DNA from 3 places in the Bacillus basilensis genome. Region 3 is predicted to be linked to each of the others. Evidence: predicted binding sites of a transcription regulator. Region 3 holds the regulator's gene; each other region holds the start of a gene.

Region 1 (6,310 bases), on a different contig from region 3:
GCCAAAGGCAACTGACGCTTATACGAAACCTTCTTGGAAGCCAGTAGGTACAGAGCAAGGTGCAACACCTGCGATGACGTTTAAAAAAGGTACAGCAGATTGGAATGAGATGAATCAAGCGATTTCAGCTGCAATTGACGTTCCAGTAGAGCAATTAGTTATTCATCGAATCGGAAATAACGGTAAAAATAAAGCTTACGGTAACGTACAAGATAAACAATCGGGTAAAAGATATTATGTAAATATTGATTGGGTAGATAATGAGGGCTGGAAACCAGTACTTGTTCAAACTCTAAACTAAAAAAAGAGAAGCTCCTTAGGAGCTTCTCTTTTTTGTTAGCGTAATTTCTTTAATTTAAAATGAACAACCGCGCTATAATACGGTCTTTTGCTTTCGGGATCCATAACCATTTGATGTGAGATGTGATGAACTTCAAGCATAAGTGCTTTATTATTATCGATTTGTTCACTAATTTTTCGCTCTAAAGAAGCTAAGTCTCCCGCTTCAAAAAATTCTACTTTATCTTCTAACATTTCAAAGGTAAATGACATGAAGACGGCCCCTCTCCTATGTAATCAACTATAGTGTAACAAAGAAAAGAAGGAAATACCATGTACATTTCAATTGACATTTTTAGAAAGAGGGAATATCATACTGATAAAACCGATAAGAAAAAGGGGAATTTTTATGGGGACAGAATTTAATGGTTTATTTGATGAGTGGGCTCATACGTACGACTCATTCGTACAAGGCGAAGATATACAATATAAAGAAGTTTTCGCCCATTATGAGGACATTCTAGAGGATGTAGTTAACAAGTCATTTGGTCATGTATTAGAATTTGGTGTTGGTACAGGTAATTTAACAAATAAATTATTACTTGCTGGCCGCACAGTTTACGGTATAGAACCGTCACGTGAAATGCGCATGATTGCAAAAGAGAAATTACCGCAAGAGTTTTCCATTACAGAAGGTGATTTTCTTTCGTTTGAAGTCCCAAATTCAATTGATACCATTGTAAGCACCTATGCATTTCATCATTTAACAGATGATGAAAAAAATGTAGCGATTGCGAAGTATAGTCAATTACTAAACAAAGGTGGTAAAATAGTGTTTGCTGATACGATATTTGCAGATCAAGATGCATATGATAAAACTGTTGAAGCAGCAAAACAAAGAGGTTTTCACGATTTAGCAAACGATTTGCAAACAGAATACTATACACGTATTCCAGTCATGCAATCTATTTTTGAAAACAATGGCTTCCATGTAACGTTTACGAGATTAAATCATTTCGTTTGGGTAATGGAGGCAACTAAGCGATAGAAAGAGGGAATTAGATTGAGAATTGCTGTAATTGGAGCAATGGAAGAAGAAGTACGTATTTTACGTGACAAATTAGAACAAGCAGAAACAGAAACGGTTGCGGGTTGTGAATTTACGAAAGGACAATTAGCAGGACATGAAGTCATCTTGTTAAAGTCTGGTATTGGTAAAGTAAACGCAGCGATGTCAACGACAATTTTATTAGAAAAATATAAGCCTGAAAAAGTAATTAATACTGGTTCAGCTGGTGGATTCCATCATTCTCTAAATGTTGGAGATGTAGTGATTTCAACAGAAGTTCGTCATCATGACGTAGATGTAACAGCATTTAACTATGAATATGGTCAAGTACCAGGAATGCCGCCTGGATTCAAGGCTGATGAAGCATTAGTTGCATTAGCTGAGAAATGTATGCAAACAGAAGAAAGTATTCAAGTTGTAAAAGGTATGATTGCAACAGGCGATTCATTTATGAGTGATCCGGACCGCGTTGCAGCCATTCGTGATAAATTTAAAGATCTTTATGCAGTAGAAATGGAAGCAGCAGCTGTTGCACAAGTATGCCACCAATATGAAGTTCCGTTTGTTATTATTCGTGCACTTTCTGATATTGCTGGTAAAGAATCAAATGTTTCATTTGATCAATTTTTAGATCAAGCAGCTCTTCATTCTACAAACTTTATCGTAAAAGTATTAGAAGAGTTAAAGTAATGTAACAAAAAGGCAACTGTCTCATATAAAGAAAATACATACAGTTGCCTTTTCTTTATTGGCAAATAAGGGGGAGAACACGATGAATGTATATCGTGGAGTTCATGAGTTAATTGGTCATACACCAATTGTAGAAATTACTCGTTTTTCACTTCCAGAAGGGGTCCGTTTATTTGCGAAGCTTGAATTTTATAACCCAGGTGGAAGCGTTAAGGATCGTTTAGGAAGAGAATTAATTGAAGATGCACTCGAAAAAGGGCTTGTTACAGATGGCGGAACAATTATTGAACCGACTGCTGGAAATACTGGTATTGGACTGGCACTTGCAGCGTTAGAACATGATTTACGCGTTATTGTTTGTGTACCAGAGAAATTTAGTATTGAAAAGCAAGAATTAATGAAAGCACTAGGTGCAACGGTCGTGCATACACCGACTGAGCAAGGAATGACCGGCGCAATAGCAAAAGCCAAAGAGCTAGTAAATGAAATACCGAATTCATACTCTCCAAGTCAGTTTGCAAATGAAGCAAATCCTCGTGCTTATTTCAAAACACTAGGTCCTGAACTTTGGGATGCACTTAACGGAGAGATTAACATATTTGTTGCAGGAGCAGGAACTGGTGGTACATTTATGGGGACTGCATCTTATTTGAAAGAAAAAAATATAGATATAAAAACGGTTATTGTGGAACCAGAAGGATCCATTTTAAATGGTGGTAAAGCCGGCTCACATGAAACAGAAGGGATTGGCCTTGAATTCATCCCGCCATTTTTGAAAACATCTTATTTTGATGAAATTCATACAATTTCTGATCGAAATGCATTTTTACGAGTGAAAGAATTAGCGCAGAAGGAAGGACTTCTCGTTGGAAGCTCTTCAGGAGCAGCATTTCATGCAAGCTTACTTGAAGCAGAGAAAGCGGCGCCAGGTACAAATATTGTAACGATTTTTCCTGATAGTAGTGAGCGCTATTTAAGTAAAGACATATACAAAGGATGGGAATAAAAAATGAGAGCAAAGACAAAGTTAATTCATGGTATTCGCATAGGAGAACCTTCAACTGGATCTGTAAACGTACCGATTTATCAAACAAGTACGTACAAACAAGAAGCAGTTGGTAAGCATCAAGGATATGAATATTCACGTACAGGCAATCCAACACGTGCTGCTTTAGAAGAAATGATTGCTGTATTAGAAAATGGTCATGCTGGATTTGCATTTGGTTCAGGAATGGCTGCTATTACAGCGACAATTATGTTGTTCTCAAAAGGTGACCACGTTCTTTTAACAGATGATGTGTATGGCGGAACGTATCGCGTTATTACGAAAGTATTAAATCGCTTCGGTATTGAACATACATTTGTAGATACAACAAATCTAGAAGAAGTTGAAGAAGCGATTCGTCCAAATACGAAAGCAATTTATGTAGAAACACCAACGAACCCACTACTAAAAATTACTGATATTAAGAAAATCTCTACTCTTGCTAAAGAGAAAGACTTATTAACAATTATTGATAACACATTCATGACGCCATATTGGCAGTCGCCGATTTCTTTAGGAGCAGATATTGTGCTTCATAGTGCAACGAAATATTTAGGAGGTCATAGTGATGTAGTGGCAGGTCTAGTAGTTGTAAATAGCCCACAACTAGCAGAAGACCTTCACTTTGTACAAAACTCAACAGGAGGTATTCTTGGACCACAAGACAGCTTCTTACTACTTCGCGGTTTAAAAACATTAGGAATTCGTATGGAGGAACATGAAACGAATTCACGCGCTATTGCTGAGTTTTTAAATAACCATCCAAAAGTAAATAAAGTATATTATCCAGGTCTTGCATCACATCAAAACCATGAACTAGCAACAGAGCAAGCAAATGGATTTGGTGCAATTATCTCATTTGATGTAGATAGCGAAGAGACATTAAATAAAGTACTTGAGAAATTGCAATACTTTACACTTGCTGAAAGTTTAGGAGCAGTAGAAAGTTTAATTTCTATTCCATCTCAAATGACACATGCATCAATCCCGGCAGATCGTCGCAAAGAATTAGGAATTACAGATACATTAATTCGAATTTCTGTCGGTATTGAAGACGGTGAAGATTTAATTGAAGATTTAGCACAAGCATTAGTGTAGTAAAAATGCACTGCTAATATAGAGCAGTGCGTTTTTATTACACTATTTTGTGAAAGTTTTCACAAAATAGACATACACAAATGAAATGATTTCATGTATATTGAATTCATGAAGTGTTACTCACGAACAGGCTTGTGAAATATTTCACAAACAATGAAGTTCATGTAGGAAAGCAACTCTATTTTTTTTGCGCTAATCGGGACTTGTGATGACCTATAGGGTCTTATTTAGTCCAAGATAGCAGAATAGGAGGAATTTACATGGTAGTCAAAGAGAAAGTTGTAAATGAAATGCAGGAAGTAAAAGAGATGATTAATACGTTAGTGAATAACGGTCGGAAGGCTTTACAAGCATTAGAAAGTTTTACACAAGAGCAAATTGACAACATTGTTCATGAAATGGCATTAGCAGGTGTTGATCAACATATGCCACTTGCAAAGTTGGCTGTTGAAGAAACAGGGCGTGGTGTATACGAAGATAAATGCATTAAAAATATTTTTGCTACTGAATATATTTGGCATAGCATAAAGAAAGATAAAACAGTAGGGATTATTCACGAAGATCCTCATGAAGAAATAATAGAAATTGCGGAACCTGTTGGTGTAGTAGCTGGGGTAACGCCGGTAACGAATCCGACATCGACAACAATGTTTAAAGCATTAATCGCGATAAAAACGAGAAATCCAATTATTTTCGCATTTCATCCTTCAGCACAAAACTGTTCTATTGCAGCCGCGAAAACAGTATACGATGCAGCGGTGAAGGCGGGGGCACCAAAACATTGTATTCAGTGGATTGAAAAACCTTCTGTCGAAGCAACGAAACAATTAATGAACCATGAAGGTGTTGCGCTTGTTTTGGCAACTGGAGGAGCAGGTATGGTGAAATCAGCTTATTCTACTGGAAAACCAGCGCTAGGTGTAGGTCCTGGTAATGTACCGTGTTATATAGAGAAATCAGCGCATATAAAACGAGCGGTTAATGATTTGATTTTATCAAAAACGTTTGATAACGGTATGATTTGTGCATCAGAACAAGCAATCATTGTAGACAAGGAAATTTATGATGATGTGAAAACAGAAATGATTGCAAATGATTGTTACTTTGTAACCGAGGAAGAGAGAAGAAAATTAGAAAAGCTCGTTATTAATGAAAATACATGTGCAGTAAATAGTGATATTGTAGGGAAATCAGCACAGTATATTGCCGAATTAGTTGGAATTGCTGTACCTGAAAATACAAAAATGCTTGTAGCTGAAATACAAGGTATCGGAGCAGCATATCCACTATCTCGTGAGAAATTGAGTCCAGTATTAGCTTGTGTAAAAGCAAATTCATTAGAAGAAGGATTTACATATTGCGAAGAAATGTTAAGCCTCGGTGGTTTAGGACATTCAGCAGTCATTCATTCTGTAAATAAAGAAGTGCAAAAGCAATTTGGATTACGCATGAAAGCTTGCCGCCTTATTGTAAATGCTCCTTCATCACAAGGAGGAATCGGTGACATATATAATGGGTTTATTCCATCACTTACGCTTGGCTGCGGCTCGTATGGGAAAAACTCAGTTTCTCAAAACGTAACAGCGATGCATTTATTAAATATAAAAAGGTTGGCAAATAGAAAAAAGAATATGCAGTGGTTCAAATTACCACCAAAAATTTATTTTGAAAAACATGCGACGGCATATTTAGCAAGTATGCCTAACATTTCACGTGCATTTATTGTAACGGATCCGGGAATGGTTGAGCACGGATATGTAGATACAGTCGCGCACTATTTACGTAAACATGCAAATGATGTGAAAGTTGAAGTTTTCTTTGAGGTCGAGCCAGATCCATCAGATGAAACTGTTTTTAAAGGTGCGGAAATGATGAGAAGTTTTAAGCCGGATGTCATTATCGCACTTGGTGGAGGTTCAGCTATGGATGCAGCGAAAGGGATGTGGCTTTTCTATGAGCACCCAGAAGCAACATTCTATGGAATTAAACAAAAGTTTTTAGATATAAGAAAACGTACATGTAAATATCCGGAATTAGGAAGTAAGGCGCAGTTTGTTGCCATTCCAACAACATCAGGAACAGGATCAGAAGTGACACCATTTGCGGTTATTACAGATAAGAAAAATAAT
Region 2 (6,310 bases), on a different contig from region 3:
TGCGGTAGCGTATTTAAACGCCCACCAAATAATTTTGCTGGTAAATTGATTCAAGAATCAGGACTACAAGGTAAGCGAATTGGTGGAGTGGAAGTTTCTCTAAAGCATGCTGGATTTATGGTGAATGTTGATAACGGAACAGCACAAGATTACATCGATTTAATTCATTTCGTGCAAAAAACAGTTGAAGAGAAATTCGGTGTGAAGTTAGAGCGAGAAGTAAGGATTATTGGAGAAGATAAGTAATAAAGGAATACGTATGAAGATGGGAATTATTTTAAAATAATATTTGGCGATTATTGACAATTTGTTTTTAATTCAATATAATGGCTAATAATTTAACAAATAACATACGTTGAAAGAGCCCAGTAGCAGTTTGTCACTGTTAACGAGAGAGCTAGGGGTTGCTGGAACCTAGCACAAACAAACTTGCGAATTACACTCTGGAGTATCTTAGGTAATGCTAAGCGGATTGGCAATCGATATTATTGCTAAGAGTGGTATGAGTAGCTATGCTATTTATACAAACTGGGTGGTAACACGGTGAATAATCGTCCCTATGTCATAGACATAGGGATTTTTTGTTTTTAAAAAATAAAGGGGATGACAAAAGATGAATATCATTGATGAATTAGAATGGCGCGGCGCCGTTAATCAACAGACTGATGAAGAAGGTTTACGTAAGTTAGTAGAAGAGAAAAAGATTTCACTATACTGCGGAGTGGATCCGACTGGTGATAGTATGCATATCGGACATTTGATTCCGTTTATGATGATGAAGAGATTCCAGTTAGCTGGCCATCATCCAGTTATTTTAATTGGTGGGGCAACAGGAACAATTGGTGATCCGAGTGGACGTCAATCAGAACGCCAACTTCAAACGTTAGAAGTAGTTCAGCATAATGTAGATGCGTTAACAGCACAAATGAAAAAGCTATTTGATTTTGGCGGAAATAGCGAAGTGAAGATGGTAAATAACTACGACTGGACACATGAAATAAACATTATTGAGTTTTTACGTGATTACGGAAAAAACTTTAGCATTAATAGTATGTTAGCAAAGGATATTGTAGCAAGCCGTTTAGATACAGGAATTTCTTTCACGGAATTTACGTACCAAATCTTGCAAGCGATGGATTTCCATCACTTATACACGAAAGAAGATGTGCAACTGCAAATTGGTGGTAGTGACCAATGGGGAAATATTACGAGTGGATTAGATTTAATTCGTAAGCTAGAAGGGCACGAAGCGAAAGTATTCGGATTAACGATTCCGTTATTATTGAAATCAGATGGTACGAAGTTCGGTAAATCGGCAGGTGGCGCTGTTTGGCTTAATCCTGAAAAAACGACACCGTTTGAATTTTACCAATTCTGGGTAAATACAGATGACCGTGACGTAGTCAAATACTTGAAATACTTTACATTCTTAACGAAAGAGCGCATTGATGAATTAGCGGTCAAGGTAGAAACAGAGCCTCATAAACGTGAAGCGCAAAAAGTATTAGCGGAAGAAATGACAAAATTCGTTCACGGAGAAGAAGCATTCCTGCAAGCTGTGAAAATTACAGCAGCGTTATTTAGCGGAGATATTAAATCGTTAACAGCTGATGAAATTGAACAAGGCTTTAAAGAAATGCCAACATTCCAGTCTTCAAAAGAGACGAAAAACATCGTAGAATGGCTAGTTGATTTAGGAATTGAACCATCTAGAAGACAAGCACGCGAAGACATTAATAATGGTGCGATTTCTATGAATGGTGAAAAAGTAACAGATGTAGGCACGGATGTTACTATAGAGAATTCATTTGATGGACGATTTATTATTATCCGTAAAGGGAAGAAGAACTATAGCCTTGTGAAGTTAGGAGAATAATTTGTGTGAAAGGATGGGAGTAGGAAGAATACTTCCATTCTTTCATATACACAATTTAGACATAAAATAATCAGTAAATTTAGATAATTTAAAGGATTATTTTATTCTTCTGCCGAATAAATAAGTTAGAGAAAATTACGGATAAAAATAGCCCGAACCATGCAGGGCATGATTCGGGCTTATATTCAGATTAGTAAGCTAAGCTGAATAGACCTTTAATGTGTGATAAGTAACGAACGTTACTTGCTTCTTTCATTAATGATGCTGGTAAGCCTTTAAGTGGAGTATTGCTTGCTCCGATTGTAGCAACAGCATCTTTACGTCCTAGACTAGCAAGTGTTCCAGAGTTTACAGGTGCGAACTCTTCGAATGCTTTGCCTTCTAGTGCTGCGTATAAGTTGTATCCAATTAACTCACCCATTTGCCAAGCAATTTGTGCAGTTGGTGGGTATGGACGTCCGTCTGGAGCGAAGACAACAGCGCTGTCTCCAGCAACGAATACGTCTTTGTGAGAAGTAGATTGTAGGTATGCATCAACTGTTGCACGTCCACGGTTAACTTCAAGACCTGATTCACCGATTAGTGGATTACCTTGTACACCGCCTGTCCAAACGAATGTGTTAGCAACAAGTTTTTGACCGTCTTTTAAGTCGATCTCATTGCCAGCAACGTTTGTTACAGGAAGACCAGTTAAGAATGTAACGCCGCGTGCTTCTAGGCTAGTAGTTGCACGTTCGATTAAGTGGTCTGGTAATACTGGAAGGATTTTTGGACCTGCTTCAACAAGAAGAAGTTTAACTTCTTTTGGATTTACGCCGTGGCTTTTTGCAAGTTTAGGCATAATGTCAGCAAGCTCACCAACTAGCTCAACGCCAGTTAATCCGCCACCACCGATTACGATTGTAGCATCAGCTTCGTTTTTCGTTTTCGCGTATTCACGAATACGGTCTTCAACGTGTTTGTAGATTTTGTTTGCATCAGCAGCAGATTTTAATACCATGCTGTTTTCTTCTAGTCCTGGAATACCGAAGTAAGCAGTTTTACTTCCTAAAGCAACTACAAGTGCATCGTAAGATAAAGTAGTGCCGCCAGCTAATTTAATTTCTTTGCTATCAACTGAGAATGACTCAACTGTTGCAATTTTAAGATCGATGTCTTTACCTTTGAAAAGCTTTGTAAGTGGCATTGCAATTGCTTGCTCAGCAACATTACCAGCTGCAAGGCGGTGTAGTTCAGTGATGATTTGGTGTGTTGGGTATTGGTTAATCACTGTAACTTGTGCTTCTGATTTGCTGTAATATTTACGTACGTTTAAAGCGGCAAGAAGACCGCCATAACCAGCGCCTAAGATGACAATTTGTTTTGACATAGTATGATATCCCCCGTCTTTACTAATTGTTGTTATAAGTTAACTTATTTATTGTTACGTTCTGCACTAATTTGAAGATATGCGTTCACAAAGCGGAACATTTTTTGTGCTTGTGGATCTTTTAGTAATTTTAATAGACCGAATAGGCCAATAACTTCGTTGCTTTCGTCAGCACGATCTTTCGCTTCGATTGCAGTTGCAGCCATGCTTTTCACTGTATCTTTTACAGGTTCTACAAGCTCTGTGATTGCACCAACAGTGTCGCTTTTTAATACTTCATCAGTAGCAACAGTTTGAGCGAAGTCATAAGACTTAGTTAAAATGTTAACAAGCTCAGTTAATTTTGGAAGCTGTTCCACTAGTGTTGTTAATGATTCTTGTACCTCAGGTTTTAACAACTGATCAAGTACATCAAGTTGTCCTTGGCTAGCAGAAATTTGTACAGTTTCTTGTTCTGGCTTTGTTTGAGTCATAGTTTCTGGCATCTCCAATTCTCCTTTACGATAGCAATACTCTTATTTTTTATAAGTAAGATAGTAAACGGTTACGAAACTTTATACAAAGTTTCACAAAACACAATAAAATGCCTTTAAATTTATGACAGCAAGTAAGCTGCAAACATAAATCTAAAACCATAACGTCTTACCTATTATTTATGAACTGTCCGATATATGGCTTGTCCGCATAATGGAAAAGCTCCGTTACCGGAAAGTGTATATAATATATATCCTATATTATATACTATATACACCTATGTTAACATAAAAATGATTCCTAATTATTTGATATTGAATGTATAACGTAGTACTGACAAGGTATGAAAGCGTATAAAATATTTTGTTTCAGTTAGAAATGTACATATATAATAAGAAAAAAAGGAAAAAATGAACAAATTCATGTTCGTTTTTTCCTTTTTCCTATTATTCACCTTCCGCAATTAGCATCGATGTGTTACCTTCCTTTTCAAGATGGCATTCGCCCCAAGAACAAAGAGAATCAAGAATGGATTCTAAAGACCAACCGTAATCAGTAAGAGAATATTCTACTTTTGGTGGAACTTGATTGTATACCTTTCTTTGAATAACGCCGTCGTCTTCTAATTCACGTAATTGCTGCGTTAACATTTTTTGTGTAATACCAGGCATTGAACGTTTTAGTTCACTCGTTCTCTTTGTACCTTTCGTTAAGTGACAAAGAATAACAACCTTCCATTTGCCGCCGATAACTTCTAAGGTCGCCTCTACAGGAATATTATATTTCTTCATATGAAACCCTCCTTGTGTGAGTGTTAAATAATACAAATGTTACTTTTTAGTACCTATAGCACTTTAAAGTACGTACTTTTTATCATGTTAAATATGTTTCATAATAGCACATGTAAGAGGCAAATGAGTAGTACGGTACTGAAAAGTGACTATGTTACCTTTTGGTGCCTATAGTACTTTAAAGTGCGTTCTTCAAAAAAAGAATGAAACCATTCATAATAGCATTTGTAGAGATTAAATATATTTTTTAGAAGATAAAAGGGCCTTTTTATCGCACTATTATGATTGGATTTCTTGTAATAAGGAGGAATTCAATTGAGTTCATATACAGTACCATCTTCCGAAGTTCAGACGAACCGAAGAAGTATGTTTGCTTTATTAGCACTAGCAATTAGTGCGTTTGGGATTGGTACGACCGAATTTATTAGTGTCGGTTTATTACCATCCATTTCAAAAGATTTAAATGTTTCGGTTACAACAGCTGGTTTAACTGTTTCCCTATATGCGTTAGGGGCAGCGGTAGGAGCTCCTGTCTTAACAGCGTTAACAGCTAGTATGTCGAGAAAGACATTATTAATGTGGATTATGGTTATTTTCATTATTGGTAATGGCATTGCGGCAATAGCAACAAGCTTCACTGTATTAATTATCGCAAGGATTGTAGCTGCGTTTGCACATGGTGTGTTTATGTCGATAGGATCTACAATCGCGGCCGCAATCGTACCAGAGAATAAACGTGCTAGTGCCATTGCGATTATGTTTACTGGATTAACAGTTGCGACTATTACAGGTGTGCCAATTGGTACCTTTATTGGGCAACAATTTGGCTGGAGAGCGTCATTTATGGCGATTGTTGTAATTGGAATTATTGCTTTTATCGCAAACAGCATACTAGTCCCATCTAATTTGAAAAATGGTGTACCTGTATCGTTTCGTGATCAATTCAAACTAATTAAAAATGGAAGACTATTACTTGTTTTCATTATTACTGCACTTGGATACGGCGGTACATTCGTAACATTTACGTATTTATCACCGCTATTACAAGAAGTAACAGGGTTTGAAGCAAGTACTGTTACTATCATTTTATTAGTGTATGGAATTGCCATTGCGATAGGGAATATGGTCGGCGGAAAGTTATCGAATCATAATCCGATTCGAGCGCTATTTTACATGTTCTTGATTCAAGCGATTATATTATTTGTTTTAACATTTACAGCGCCATTTAAAGTAGCTGGATTAATCACAATTATTTTCATGGGACTATTCGCATTTATGAATGTTCCGGGGCTGCAAGTATATGTAGTTATATTGGCAGAGCGCTTTGTTCCGAGTGCGGTTGATGTTGCTTCAGCAATAAATATTGCCGCATTTAACGGAGGAATCGCTTTAGGTTCTTATATAGGTGGCCTTGTAACGAATTCATTAGGGTTAATCCATACTGCTTGGGTAGGCGGCATTATGGTAGTAGCTGCTGTTATTTTAACAGCGTGGAGCATGACATTAGAAAAAAGAGATCAAGCAAAATAAAAGGAGAGAAAATAAAATGAAAAACTTACAAAGTAAAGCAGTATTAAATAATGGTGTAGAAATGCCTTGGTTCGGTTTAGGTGTATTTAAAGTAGAAGAAGGACCAGAACTTGTAGAAGCTGTAAAATCAGCGATTAAAGCAGGATACCGCAGTATCGATACAGCTGCAATTTACGGAAATGAAAAAGCTGTAGGTGAAGGAATCCGTGCAGGTATCGAAGCAACTGGTATTTCAAGAGAAGATTTATTCATCACTTCAAAAGTGTGGAA
Region 3 (6,310 bases):
ACCAGCAATTGGACAAGACTCACTTGTTGCATCTACTACGAATCCTTCAGGTAAACCAGTTACTAAGTCGCCATGGCTCATCCATACAACTTGCTCTTCTGGAAGGTTCGCATATAATTTTGATTCGTTCTCTACTTTAAGAACAGCTTTTCCGTACTCACGGTGATTGGCACGCTCTACTTTACCACCGAATTGTTGCGTCATAAGCTGCATACCGTAACAAATACCGAAGATCGGTAATCCTAGGTCAAAGATTTTTTCATCACAATGTAATGCACCTTCACCGTATACACTATTTGGTCCACCAGAGAAGATAATCCCTTTTGGATTCATTGCTTTAATTTCTTCTGCAGTAATTGTATGTGGATGAAGTTCACTGTATACACCGAACTCACGAATTCGACGTGCTATTAACTGATTGTACTGACTCCCAAAATCTAAAACGATAATTGTATCATGCTGCTTCTTCAAAATAATCACCCCAACGTTAGTTCTCGTATATAAATATTTTCACCAATTTGGCAAAAAGCATTACTAATATAATAAAAAAAGCCAGTCCTCCGCCTCTAGTCTCATAACAAAGAAAAGGCAGGGGTCTGGCTTTATAAAGAAAGATAGTCTCCGCTCTTTATAAATATACGACACACTGCCTTCATAGTCAGGTTGTTTACGGTAACCCGGTAGAGACTCTCAAACCTTATCTTTGAGGATATATGAAGGATCGTTTTATATTATCTTCCTAGATTCTAACAATGAAGTATCAATATGGTCAAGAGAGAAAGCGACAAAATTCTACAGAAATTCATTTCCTTTTCTAAAAAACATAAAAAAACATCCATTTCTATATAGAAATGGATGTTTTTTAGGACAAACGGAATTACATCATTCCGCCCATACCACCCATGCCCATGCCGCCCATGTCAGGCATTGCTGGTGCATTTGGTTCTGGTTTGTCAGCTACTACAGCTTCAGTTGTTAAGAACATAGCTGCAACAGATGCTGCGTTTTGAAGTGCAGAGCGAGTTACTTTAGCTGGATCTACGATACCAGTTTCAAGCATGTTAACCCACTCGCCAGTAGCTGCGTTGAAACCAACGCCTACTTTTTCGCCTTTTAGACGCTCTACAACTACAGATCCTTCTAGACCAGCGTTGATTGCGATTTGACGAACTGGCTCTTCTAGTGCGCGAAGTACGATGTTGATACCTGTAGCTTCGTCGCCTTCAGCTACGATAGCAGCAACTTTCGTGTATACATTCATAAGTGAAGTACCACCACCTGCAACGATACCTTCTTCTACTGCTGCACGAGTTGAGTTAAGTGCATCTTCAATACGAAGTTTGCGCTCTTTTAACTCAGTTTCAGTTGCTGCACCTACTTTAATTACTGCTACGCCACCTGCAAGTTTTGCAAGACGCTCTTGTAATTTTTCACGATCGAATTCAGAAGTTGTTTCTTCTAATTGCGCACGGATTTGACCAATGCGAGCTTCGATTTGTTGTGAATTTCCAATACCTTCAACTACAGTTGTGTTTTCTTTCGTTACAACAACTTTACCAGCGCGTCCTAAAGATTCAACTGTAGCAGATTTTAAGTCACGACCTAATTCTTCAGTGATTACTTCGCCACCAGTTAAGATTGCGATATCTTCTAGCATTGCTTTACGACGGTCACCAAATCCAGGAGCTTTAACAGCTACTACATTGAATGTACCACGAAGTTTGTTCACTACTAATGTAGCTAACGCTTCGCCTTCTACATCTTCAGCAATGATAAGAAGTGGTTTACCTTGTTGTACCACTTGCTCTAATACTGGTAAGATTTCTTGAATGTTAGAAATCTTTTTATCAGTGATTAAGATGTATGGGTTATCAAGAACTGCTTCCATTTTGTCAGAATCAGTAATCATGTAAGGAGATGCATATCCACGATCAAATTGCATACCTTCTACTACGTCTAATTCTGTTGTGAAACCTTTAGATTCTTCTAAAGTAATAACGCCGTCGTTACCAACGCGCTCCATTGCTTCAGCGATTAATTGACCTACTTCTTCGTCAGCCGCAGAAATAGCAGCTACTTGTGCGATTGAAGATTTACCTTCGATTGGTTTAGAAATCGTTTTTAATTCTTCTACTGCAGCAACTACAGCTTTTTCGATACCTTTACGAAGACCCATTGGGTTCGCACCAGCTGTTACGTTTTTAAGACCTTCACGAATCATAGCTTGTGCTAATACAGTTGCAGTTGTTGTTCCGTCACCAGCTACATCATTTGTTTTGCTAGCAACTTCTGCTACTAATTTCGCACCCATGTTTTCGAATGCATCTTCTAATTCAATTTCTTTTGCGATTGTTACACCATCATTTGTAATAAGTGGTGAACCAAATTTTTTCTCAAGTACAACGTTACGACCTTTTGGTCCAAGTGTTACTTTTACTGCGTTTGCAAGAGTGTCGACACCGCGAAGCATCGAACGACGTGCTTCTTCACTAAATTTAATATCTTTTGCCATAATAATTGACCCCCTTGGATTTTTTAAGATTTATATAATTAACCGATAACTGCTAAAATGTCACTTTCACGTAAAATCAAGTAGTCTGTACCTTCATATTTCACTTCAGTACCTGCATATTTTGAGAAGATGATAAGATCACCTGCTGCTACCTCTAAAGCAACACGCTCACCATTTTCAAGCACTCGACCAGTACCTACTGCAATAACTTTACCCTCTTGTGGTTTTTCTTTTGCTGTGTCTGGTAATACAATACCACTTGCTGTTTTTTCTTCCGCTTGAACAAGCTCAATTACAACGCGATCACCTAATGGCTTTAGCATGAACAATAACCTCCTCATTTTGTTATGTAAATTTTATTTATTAGCACTCAAGTCACCCGAGTGCTAACACACTTATAATAATAAATAATCTCAATTTCTTTTGCAAGTAAAAAAATCATAATTTTTTCGCAAATTACGCTATAAACTTTTCTATATAGAGTTCCTCTTCTTCTACCTTTACTATATGAATCGTTGTTTCCACTACTCGTATGTTACAATATGAAAGGACACCCTAAGTTGTTTTCGCTACACACACAACTTTCTCCTGTCTTCTATTATAATTTCAAATAAGGATTTACAAAAAAAACATAATTTAAGTAAGGTTTATATCGTAGGTAGCATATTTACATGTTATCCTACCTTATCTCATACACTAGAGTTAGAAAGGATGGTTAAACCATTTGAAAAAACAATATTGGTGGGTTATCGTTACATACATTTTAATGCAGTTATCATCAATTGCTGGATTACCACTTCTTCTGAAAACTGGACTTTATGATAACAGGGGATTTACTAGGGAAGAGAAATTTCAACTCATAACTGGTCACTGGGCGATCATTAGCTTCTTTATTGCATTATGTATCGTACTTTGGTTACTTAGAACAGATATTTGCGACAGACATTTAGATAAGATGCGTTCTACTGTTCCAGCTACGATTGGTTGGATTTTTATCGGGTTCTTCTTAGCATTTTTCTCGCAAAGTATTGCTGGCATGATCGAAATGTATGTATTAGGTATTAAACCTGGATCTGAAAATACAGCGAGACTTATGGATATCGCAAGAACGACACCTTGGTTCCTTATCGTTATTTCTATAATCGGACCTATTTTAGAAGAAATCGTATTTAGAAAAATTTTATTTGGTACACTTTATAAGAAGTTTAACTTCTTTATTGCCGCTATCATTAGTTCCCTTGTATTTGCGGCGATTCATTTTGATTTTACTCACTTATTGGTATACACCGCTATGGGGCTCGTATTCGCCTTCTTATATGTAAAAACGAAACGTATTATCGTTCCAATTGCCGCTCATGTTGCAATGAATACATTAGTTGCAGTTGCTCAAGTTTTAGTAAGTAACGAACAAATTCAAGAAATGATTAAAGAAGCTGAAAAAATGCAAGGCTTTATCGGAGGATTTTTAGTATGAGAAACTCACCATTGTTCATGGCTGCATTGTACTTCCTTCTAGGATGTATCTTTACACGCTTCGCCATTACGAACGTAACAGATACAATCTGGAATATGTGGACAATACTATTTGCAGTTATGGCAACGATTGATTTTAATTTGGCACTTCGCCTTATCTTAGTTAAATTCACAAAGAAAAAACAATAATAAAACGCAGAGGTCGCTTCCTCTGCGTTTTATTGTGGATAATTTTTCAAAAAGTAAACAAGTGTTTGTAACTCCACTGCTAAATCAATATGATGAATTCTTATATTGTCTGACACATTTAAGCGTGCTGGTGTGAAATTCAAAATACCATGCACATTTGTTTCTGCCAATCTATCGGCTACAGATTGCGCTACTGTAGCGGGTACTGTTAATATTGCCACTTGTATATCAGTTGATAAACGTTCTTCTAATTCATCTAAGTGATATACAGGAATGCCTCCGATTTCTGTTCCAACTTTCTCTTCACTAACATCAAACGCCATTTCAATTTTTGTATTATTGTTTTTCGTGAAATTATAATGTAAGAAAGCGGTCCCTAAATTACCTACTCCAATAAGCGCTACACGTGTTATATCATCTTGGTCGAGTGTTTCACGGAAAAATGATAATAAATAATTTACGTTATATCCATATCCTTTTTTCCCTAACGCTCCAAAGTATGAGAAATCTCTTCGAATTGTTGCGGAATCAACCTTTACCGCTTCACTTAATTCGGCTGATGAAACACGTTGCTTACCAGACAGAGATAAGTTTTGGATAAATCGATAGTATAGAGGCAATCTCTTAGCAGTGGCTTGTGGAATTTTCTGCTGCTCCATATAACCTCTCCTCTCTCCCTATCTTTATTCATATGCTTTAATCAAATACAGAAGTTTAGCACTTATTAAATTCCTTGTATAATAGAAAGAAGAAGTATTCTCTCTGTATTTTAAACTATACACTATTTTTAGTATGATTGAGAAATATAAACATGGCAAAGTTAAGAAATTATTTGAGGTGAAAACATTGATTTTATTACAAGTAAACGCGCTTTCGAAATTATACGGTGCAGAAACGATTCTTGCAAACATAAAATTGGAAGTTCAAACGAAGGATCGTATCGCATTAGTCGGACGAAATGGAGCCGGAAAATCTACATTATTAAAAATAATAGCTGGTGAGCTATCTCATGATGGTGGCGAAATTATAAAACCGAAAGATGTCTCAATCGGATATTTAGCCCAAAATACCGGGTTAGAAACGTCTTTAACAATTTGGGATGAAATGTTAACCGTCTTTACACACTTGCAACAAATGGAGACAAAGCTTCGAAGGCTAGAGCAAGAGATGGGAAAAGAAGAAAACTTTTCAAACGAGGCTACATATGAAAGATTATTAGCTGATTATGACCAATTGCAATTAGATTATAAAGACCAAGGTGGCTACCAATATGAAGCAGATATCCGTTCGATTTTAAGTGGTCTTGGCTTCCCAGTTGAAACGCACCAGACGACGATTTCCACATTAAGCGGTGGACAAAAAACACGATTAGCTCTCGGTAAATTATTATTAACGAAACCAGACCTACTTATTTTGGACGAGCCTACAAACCATTTAGACATCGAAACATTAACATGGCTTGAACAATATTTACAAGGTTATCCTGGCGCAATACTAATCGTTTCCCATGACCGTTATTTCTTAGATAAACTCGTTACACAAGTATATGAAATTTCGAATAAAGAAAGTAGACGATTTGTTGGTAACTACAGTAAATATTTAGACTTAAAATCAGCACTATACGAGCAGGAAATGAAACGTTATGAAAAACAACAAGATGAAATCGCTAAGCTGGAAGACTTCGTTCAAAAAAATATAGCTCGTGCATCTACGACAAAACGTGCGCAAAGCCGTCGTAAACAATTAGACCGAATGGAATTATTAACAAGACCATTAGGTGATTCTAAGTCAGCTTCCTTCCACTTCGATATTGAAAAACAAAGTGGAAATGACGTTTTACAAGTAAAGGATGCAACCATCGGATATGATGAGGATCCGATTATTGAACATGTAACAATGCGCTTAACTCGCGGGGATAGTGTTGCTTTAGTTGGTCCAAACGGAATTGGAAAATCCACATTATTAAAATCACTTGTGAATAAGTTACCCCTATTAAATGGTGATGTTTCTTTCGGATCCAATGTATCTGTTGGCTATTATGATCAGGAACAAGCTAACTTAACATCTTCTAAGCGCGTATTAAATGAATTATGGGATGAATATCCTCTGCAACCTGAAAAGGAAATTCGCACGATA

Evidence for each region. Region 3 encodes Rex, which represses fermentation and respiration genes when NADH is low (regulators of the CRP and FNR family bind a similar motif). Its sites were predicted from a motif close to TTGTGAAATATTTCACAA; they were not measured.
Region 1: the regulator Rex is predicted to act here: its motif matches at 4,314-4,331, upstream of adhE (bifunctional acetaldehyde-CoA/alcohol dehydrogenase).
Region 2: the regulator Rex is predicted to act here: its motif matches at 3,800-3,817, upstream of ACQVV1_RS25485 (DUF1641 domain-containing protein).

Annotation. Positions count from the first base shown of each region.
Region 1 is NZ_JBNTQO010000024.1:8,323-14,632, reverse strand. It holds gene ACQVV1_RS26895 (YrrS family protein) at 1-301, shown strand, start outside; gene ACQVV1_RS26890 (YrzA family protein) at 337-552, opposite strand; gene ACQVV1_RS26885 (class I SAM-dependent methyltransferase) at 689-1,327, shown strand; gene mtnN (5'-methylthioadenosine/S-adenosylhomocysteine nucleosidase) at 1,343-2,038, shown strand; gene ACQVV1_RS26875 (O-acetylserine dependent cystathionine beta-synthase) at 2,121-3,044, shown strand; gene ACQVV1_RS26870 (bifunctional cystathionine gamma-lyase/homocysteine desulfhydrase) at 3,048-4,181, shown strand; gene adhE (bifunctional acetaldehyde-CoA/alcohol dehydrogenase) at 4,442-6,310, shown strand, end outside.
Region 2 is NZ_JBNTQO010000020.1:36,476-42,785, forward strand. It holds gene murB (UDP-N-acetylmuramate dehydrogenase) at 1-246, shown strand, start outside; T-box leader at 347-562, shown strand; gene tyrS (tyrosine--tRNA ligase) at 614-1,876, shown strand; gene ACQVV1_RS25480 (NAD(P)/FAD-dependent oxidoreductase) at 2,067-3,245, opposite strand; gene ACQVV1_RS25485 (DUF1641 domain-containing protein) at 3,290-3,730, opposite strand; gene ACQVV1_RS25490 (winged helix-turn-helix transcriptional regulator) at 4,166-4,510, opposite strand; gene ACQVV1_RS25495 (MFS transporter) at 4,877-6,040, shown strand; gene ACQVV1_RS25500 (aldo/keto reductase) at 6,057-6,310, shown strand, end outside.
Region 3 is NZ_JBNTQO010000035.1:5,397-11,706, forward strand. It holds gene guaA (glutamine-hydrolyzing GMP synthase) at 1-471, opposite strand, end outside; purine riboswitch at 636-737, opposite strand; gene groL (chaperonin GroEL) at 878-2,512, opposite strand; gene groES (co-chaperone GroES) at 2,551-2,835, opposite strand; gene ACQVV1_RS29155 (CPBP family intramembrane glutamic endopeptidase) at 3,237-3,986, shown strand; gene ACQVV1_RS29160 (YdiK family protein) at 3,983-4,174, shown strand; gene ACQVV1_RS29165 (redox-sensing transcriptional repressor Rex) at 4,204-4,833, opposite strand; gene ACQVV1_RS29170 (ABC-F family ATP-binding cassette domain-containing protein) at 5,021-6,310, shown strand, end outside.